DNA from 3 places in the Mesorhizobium sp. M0909 genome. Region 2 is predicted to be linked to each of the others. Evidence: predicted binding sites of a transcription regulator. Region 2 holds the regulator's gene; each other region holds the start of a gene.

Region 1 (2,268 bases), on a different contig from region 2:
CTCGCCCGAGAAGCTGCTTCTCCGGAAATCGGCCCCCTCGCGGGCGAGCGTTTCTCGCACCGACGACCAGACGCCATCGGCTCCGACCAGCAACGATGCTTCGGCTTCGATGGTCGTGCCGGCAATCTCGACTGTTGCGGTGATGCCATTCGGTCCGGTTGCGACGCCGCCGACGCGGGCACCGGTGACAAGCTCGACCTCGGACCGCTCTGCTGTCCGCGCCATCAGCGCTGACTGCAGATCGGCGCGGTGGGCGACGAGATAGGGTGCTCCCCAGCGCGTTTCAGCCACCCGGCCAAGCGGTACGCGCGCCAGCTCGCGCAGCGTGACGGCATCCTTGAGCACGACCGCCTCCGGCCGCACCGCCGTCGGCAGCAGCCGATCGAGTACGCCGAATTGTCGAAGGATGCATGTCGCGTTGGGTGAAAGCTGGATACCGGCGCCGGCAGCCTCGAGATGCTGCGCCTGTTCGAACAGTTTTATCCGATAGCCGCGCTCGGCAAAGGCCAGTGCCACGGTCAGCCCGGCGACGCCCGCCCCGGCGATGACCACCTGCCGGGACTGCGTTTCTCGCATCAGGCTTGTCGCGGAAGAATCAGGCGGCCTGGTCGATATAGAGGCAGCCTGGCGGCTGCGTTTCCAATGCCTTCAGCTTGGGCGAATAGCGATAGAGCGTCGAGCAATAGGGGCAGACTTTTTCATTGTCGTCGCCCATATCGAGAAATACATGCGGATGGTCGAAAGGCGGATTGGCGCCGGTGCACATGAATTCCTTGACGCCGATGTCGATTGCCGGATAGCCCGCATCGTTCTGGAAATGGGGAATGGAACCGCCTGCCATCGTCGTCTCCTGATCTTGTCGATTGCATCTGGATCATAACCCATCTCTTTGCAAGATCGATGAAATGAAACTGTCGCAAAAGCCTGTCAGAGGATAAGTTGAGCCGGTTAAGGCTGTGGTCGTCGAACGGTGTGGGAAGAGCGGAAACCATGAACGAACTGAAGCCGGTGCAGAACGAATTCATCACCGTCGAGGCCGCGAGCCGCGAAGGCGGCAATCCCGACCGCTTCGTCAATCGCGAGTTTTCCTGGCTGCAATTCAACCGGCGCGTGCTCGAGGAATCGCTGAACGCAAATCATCCGCTGCTCGAGCGCGTGCGCTTTCTGTCGATATCGGCCGCCAACCTCGACGAGTTCTTCATGGTCCGCGTCGCCGGTCTTGCCGGCCAGGTGCGCGAGGGCATCGTGCTGAAGAGCCCGGATGGGCGCACTCCCGAGCAGCAGCTCGAACAATTGCTGCGCGAGGTCGAGCGCCTGCAGGAGGACCAGCAGAACAGCCTTTCGGCGCTGATGCTGCTGCTCGACAAACAGGGCATCGAAAGCATCACCCGCGATGCGCTGACCAAGGACGAGAAGACCTGGCTCGAGGACCATTTCCAGGAGCAGGTATTTCCGGTCCTGACCCCGCTGTCGATCGACCCGGCGCATCCGTTCCCGTTCATTCCCAACCTCGGTTTCTCGATGGCGCTGCAATTGCGCCACCGCAAGAACGGCGAGGAAATGAGCGCGCTTTTGCGCCTGCCGGTGGCGCTGAGGCGCTTCATCCGCTTGCCGGATCGCAAGCATCATGTCCGCTTCATTCCACTCGAAGAGGCGGTCAGTCTCTATATCGGCAAGCTGTTCCCCGGCTATGAGGTCAAGGGCTCCGGCACGTTCCGCATCATCCGCGACAGCGATATCGAGGTCGAGGAAGAATCAGAGGATCTGGTGCGGCTGTTCGAGACGGCGCTGAAGCGGCGACGCCGCGGCTCGGTCATCCGCATCGAGTTCGACAGGTCGATGCCGGCCGAATTGCGCGATTTCGTCGCCGGCGAGCTCGGCGTCTCGGCCAGCCGGATCAGCGTGCTCACCGGTCCGCTGGCGCTCAGCCAGATCTCGGAGATCGTCGCCGTCGCCCGCGACGATCTGAAGTTCACGCCGTACAATCCGCGCTTTCCCGAGCGCATCCGCGAGCATGGCGGCGACTGTTTTGCCGCGATCCGCGAGAAGGACATCATCGTCCACCACCCTTACGAATCCTTCGACGTGGTGGTGCAGTTTCTGCGCCAGGCAATGGCCGACCCGGAAGTGGTGGCGATCAAGCAGACGCTCTACCGCACCTCCAACGACAGCCCGATCGTACGGGCTTTGGTCGATGCGGCGGAAGCCGGCAAGTCGGTGACGGCGCTGGTCGAGCTCAAGGCGCGCTTCGACGAGGAGGCCAACATC
Region 2 (2,268 bases):
GCGACGAACTGATCCGCGAATGCAGGGCCATCGTCCGGCGCCGGCTTGAGGACCCAGACCTTGACGTCCGCAGTGTCGCCCGCATCGCCCTGGCGATTCAGGGCATTACCGACTCCCCTGCACGCGCCATGCTGTGGTCGCCGATCACGCCGCAGACCGACATCGCCTTTGCCGACATGCTGGAGGACGAATTCGGTATCCCGGCCACGGTGGAGAACGACTGCAATATGATGGCGGTGGCTTTGCGCTGGCGCGATCCGGATCGCTATCGCGACGACTTCATCGCCATCCTGCTTTCGCATGGCATCGGTATGGGGCTTGTGCTGAAGGGCGAACTGTTCACCGGGACGCATTCCTCGGGCGGCGAATTTGGCCACATGATCCATCGTCCGGGCGGAGCGCTCTGCCGTTGCGGGCGGCGCGGCTGCGTCGAAGCCTATGCCGGCAACTATGCCATCTGGCGCAACGCCAGGCAGATGAGCGAAGACAGCGAACCTATCGCCGACGTCAGCGACGCCGACATGCGCGCTCTGGCGGCCCGCGCGCGCGAGAAGGATGGGCCGGAACGCGAGGCCTACCGCAAGGCCGGCGAAGCGCTGGGTTTCGGTCTCGGCTCGCTGTTCGCGCTGATCGATCCAGCACCGGTCGCGATGGTCGGCGCCAGTGCCGCTGCCTTCGATCTGATCGAGCCGGCCTTGCGCAAGGCCATCGCCCAGACCGCCGGTGGCCAGCATTCGGGCTCGATCTCCTTCGACACCGAGCCAAACGAATTGCCGCTGATCCGCGAAGGCTGCGCGATGCGGGCGTTAAGCTTCGTCGACCAGGAGATTTTCGCGCCGGGCGCGCAAATGAGGCCCGGCGTCAGAAGGAACGTCGCCTGACCAGGCGGGTCAATCTTCCCTGATCGCATAGCCGGCGCCGCGGATGGTGCGGATGACATCCGGCATGCGGCCGTTATTGACGGCTTTGCGCAGCCGCCCGACATGCACGTCGACGGTGCGTTCGTCGATATAGATCGTCTCGCCCCAGACATTATCGAGCAACTGGCTACGCGAGAAGACGCGGCCCGGATGCCGCATCATGAACTCGAGCAGCCGGAATTCGGTCGGCCCGAGCCGGATCTCGCTCTTCTTGCGATAAACCCGGTGCGATTCGCGATCGAGCACGATGTCGCCGACCTTCAGCACGCTGGACAGCACTTCCGGCTTGGCGCGCCGCAGCAGCGCCTTGACCCTGGCCATGAATTCCGGTGTCGAAAACGGTTTGACCAGATAGTCGTCGGCGCCGGTCGAAAGACCGCGCACCCGGTCGCTCTCCTCGCCGCGCGCGGTCAGCATGATGATCGGCAGCCGCTCGGTTTCGGGGCGCACGCGCAACCTGCGGCAGAGCTCGATGCCGGAAACCGCCGGTATCATCCAGTCGAGCACCAGAAGGTCGGGCACATTTTCCTGCAAACGGATCTCGGCTTCGTCGCCGCGTGTCACCACCTCGACCTGGTAGCCTTCGGATTCGAGATTGTAGCGGAGCAGCACGCCCAACGGCTCCTCGTCCTCCACCACCATTATGCGTGGTGCGATCATCGGCTGGGCACCCCCATCATGTCACCGGTGCAGGCATTGTCGTTTCGTCCTGCTTCGGACGATTGACCGGCAATTGCTCGCCGGTCAGCACATAATACGCATTTTCGGCGATGTTGGTGACATGGTCGCCGATCCGCTCGAGATTCTTGGCGCAGAACAGCAGATGCGTGCAAGCGGTGATGTTGCGCGGATCTTCCATCATGTAGGTCAACAGCTCGCGGAACACCGACGTGTATTTGACGTCGATGCGCTCGTCGGCGGCGCGCAGCTTGGCCAACGCGGCCGCATCGCCTGCAGCATATTCCTCGATGACGCCCTGCACCTGGATGAGCACTAGCTGCGCCATCGCATCGATGGAATGCGATAGGTCGCGCGGCGTGACGCTGAGGCCGACCGCGCTCACACGCTTGGCGATGTTCTTGGCAAGGTCGCCGATGCGTTCGAGGTCGCCGGCCATGCGGATCGCTCCGACGACATGGCGCAGATCGTGAGCCATTGGCTGGCGCTTGGCGATCAGGGTGATGGCGCGATCGTCCAGTTCGCGTTGACGCGCATCCATGATGGCGTCGTCGGAGACGACGCGTTGCGCCAGCACGTTGTCGGAATTCAACAGGGCCTTGGTCGCCCCGCCGACCATCGAACCGGCGAGGTCGGCCATGTCGCGGATCAGCTTGCTGATCTGCTCGAG
Region 3 (2,268 bases), on a different contig from region 2:
TACCCCTGCAGCATACAGCCGCAACCACTGGCGCCAACGTAGCAATTAGGAAGCCTCTCTTTGATACGAGTTTGAATCTTTATTTCAATCTTGATGATGTGCAAACCCCGGCAGAATCGCTTGGCGAGTCCTGCCTTTGATATTCTACTTCTTGGCACGGTTTTGATGTCCCTGACACATCGTCGGGGCAGAACGCGGCCTTTCCTCTGGAGATCGCAATGCCTGTTTCAGTCAAACCTTCGCTCGCCGGATACTTTGCCGGCTCGAACCTGACCCCTCCGCTGCATCTCGGCAGGCGCTACGACACCTCTGGCAATTTCCTGACCGAGCCCGGCAACACGGTCGTCTGCCATCTCGTCGACGGCTCGCCGTCCGAGGCAGTGGTGGTCGAAGTGCGTGAGCGGATGCGCGCCATGCCCCATACCGACCGGCTGGCCTTCACGCCGGTCTCCAGCCTGCACATGACGCTGTTCCAGGGCATCATCGAATATCGGCGCCGGCTTCCCTATTGGCCTGAGGATGCGCCCCTCGACACCAGCATCGACGACATGACCCGCCTCTATCAGGAACGCCTGAACGGCTTCGAAGGCCGCGGCGCCTTCAAGATCAGGGTTGTCGATGTCGTGCCGACGGGCTTGACCGTTGCCGGCGCAACCGATGAGGACGTGCGTATCCTGCGCGCATGGCGCGATGCCTTGTCGGCGCCCTTCGGATATCGGCATCCCGACCACGACAGCTACACGTTCCACATAACCTTCGCCTATCAGATCCGCCGTCTCGACGATGAAAGGATAACGCAATGGCAACAACTATTCGATGATTGCCTCTCGCTGCCGTCCGTCAGACTCCAGTGATCGAGCTGCTGCCTCCGGCATTTTGCAGCTTCAAGGACATGAAGCATTTCGAGGAGCTTCTTGTCCTGGGCTGATCCAAAGGCGCGCGGATGAATTCCCCGGGCGAGGCGTACCTGTGGGCAGTAACAAAACTGACATCGTTCCGACACCGCAGGTTCATGCGGCTGCGCTAGCGAGGGTTAACAGACCTTCAATTGCGATTGGACTGGAGCCTGCACCATGTCAGCTACGCTCGAAATCCGCGGCGTCACCCGCCGGTTCGGCAAGAACACCGCCGTCAGCAATGTCGACATCGCGATCCCGCACGGTCAGATGGTCGGCATCATCGGCCGTTCCGGCGCCGGCAAATCGACGCTTCTGCGCATGATCAACCGCCTCATCGATCCCAGCCAGGGATCCATCCTGTTCGACGGCGTCGAAGTCTCCGGGTTGCGCGGCTCGCCGCTCCGGCGATGGCAGCGCGACTGCGCCATGATCTTCCAGCAGTTCAATCTGGTGCCGCGCCTGGACGTGCTGACCAATGTGCTGCTCGGCCGGCTCAACCACCGCTCGACGCTGTCCAACCTGTTCGGCATGTTCTCGCGCAGTGAATGCGCCGAGGCTGTTGCGGCCCTTGAGCGTCTCGACATCGCCCGCACCGTACTGCAGCCCGCCGGCACGCTTTCCGGCGGCCAGCAGCAGCGCGTTGCGATTGCGCGTGCCATGATGCAGCAGCCGAAGGTGCTGTTGGCCGACGAGCCGATCGCCTCGCTCGATCCGCTCAACGCCAAGGTGGTGATGGATTCGCTGCAGGACATCAATTTGCGCGAAGGCATCACCGTCATCACAAATCTGCATACGCTTGATACGGCCCGCAACTATTGCAGCCGTATCATCGGCATGGCCGCCGGCAAGGTTGTCTTCGACGGCCCGCCCGAAGACCTCAACCGCGAGGCCGTGCGCATGGTCTACGGCGCCGACAGCAATGGCGGCGAAATCTCCGAGGCCATCACCTCGACCAGCGTCGCCATCAAACAGAAAATCGCTGCATCCGCCGGACCGCTCGAGCCCGTATTCCCTGGCTACTGAGAACGGCCTGATCGCCCGCCCGCGTCAAAGGCACTCGTCAAAAGTTCGAACGCTCCGGCGCGAAGCCGGAACCAACAGGAGAGAGATAATGTTCAGGAAGATGGTTTTTGGCGCGGTTTCATTGCTCGCCATCGCAACAAGTGCCGCTCACGCCCAGGATATCAAGGAATTCCGCATCGGCATCCTTGGTGGTGAAAATGAAGCGGACCGGCTGCGCAACTTTCAGTGCCTCGCCGATCACCTGAAGTCCGAATTCGGCTTCGAGAAGGTCTCGCTGTTCCCGGCCGCCGACTATGACGGCGTAATCCAGGGCCTGCTCGGCGGCACCCTCGATTTCGCCGAGCTT

The links. Region 2 encodes PhoB, which activates phosphate uptake and scavenging genes when phosphate is short. Its sites were predicted from a motif close to TGTCATNNANCTGTCAT; they were not measured.
Region 1: the regulator PhoB is predicted to act here: its motif matches at 902-918, upstream of NKH83_RS06000 (RNA degradosome polyphosphate kinase).
Region 3: the regulator PhoB is predicted to act here: its motif matches at 976-992, upstream of phnC (phosphonate ABC transporter ATP-binding protein).

The regions. Positions count from the first base shown of each region.
Region 1 covers NZ_JAMYOA010000003.1:282,178-284,445, forward strand. The annotation lists gene NKH83_RS05990 (FAD-dependent monooxygenase) at 1-576, opposite strand, end outside; gene NKH83_RS05995 (zinc-finger domain-containing protein) at 596-841, opposite strand; gene NKH83_RS06000 (RNA degradosome polyphosphate kinase) at 991-2,268, shown strand, end outside.
Region 2 covers NZ_JAMYOA010000001.1:360,979-363,246, reverse strand. The annotation lists gene NKH83_RS01870 (ROK family protein) at 1-881, shown strand, start outside; gene phoB (phosphate regulon transcriptional regulator PhoB) at 891-1,580, opposite strand; gene phoU (phosphate signaling complex protein PhoU) at 1,597-2,268, opposite strand, start outside.
Region 3 covers NZ_JAMYOA010000002.1:352,965-355,232, forward strand. The annotation lists partial or broken gene NKH83_RS04290 (DUF1868 domain-containing protein) at 219-928, shown strand; gene phnC (phosphonate ABC transporter ATP-binding protein) at 1,074-1,922, shown strand; gene phnD (phosphonate ABC transporter substrate-binding protein) at 2,011-2,268, shown strand, end outside.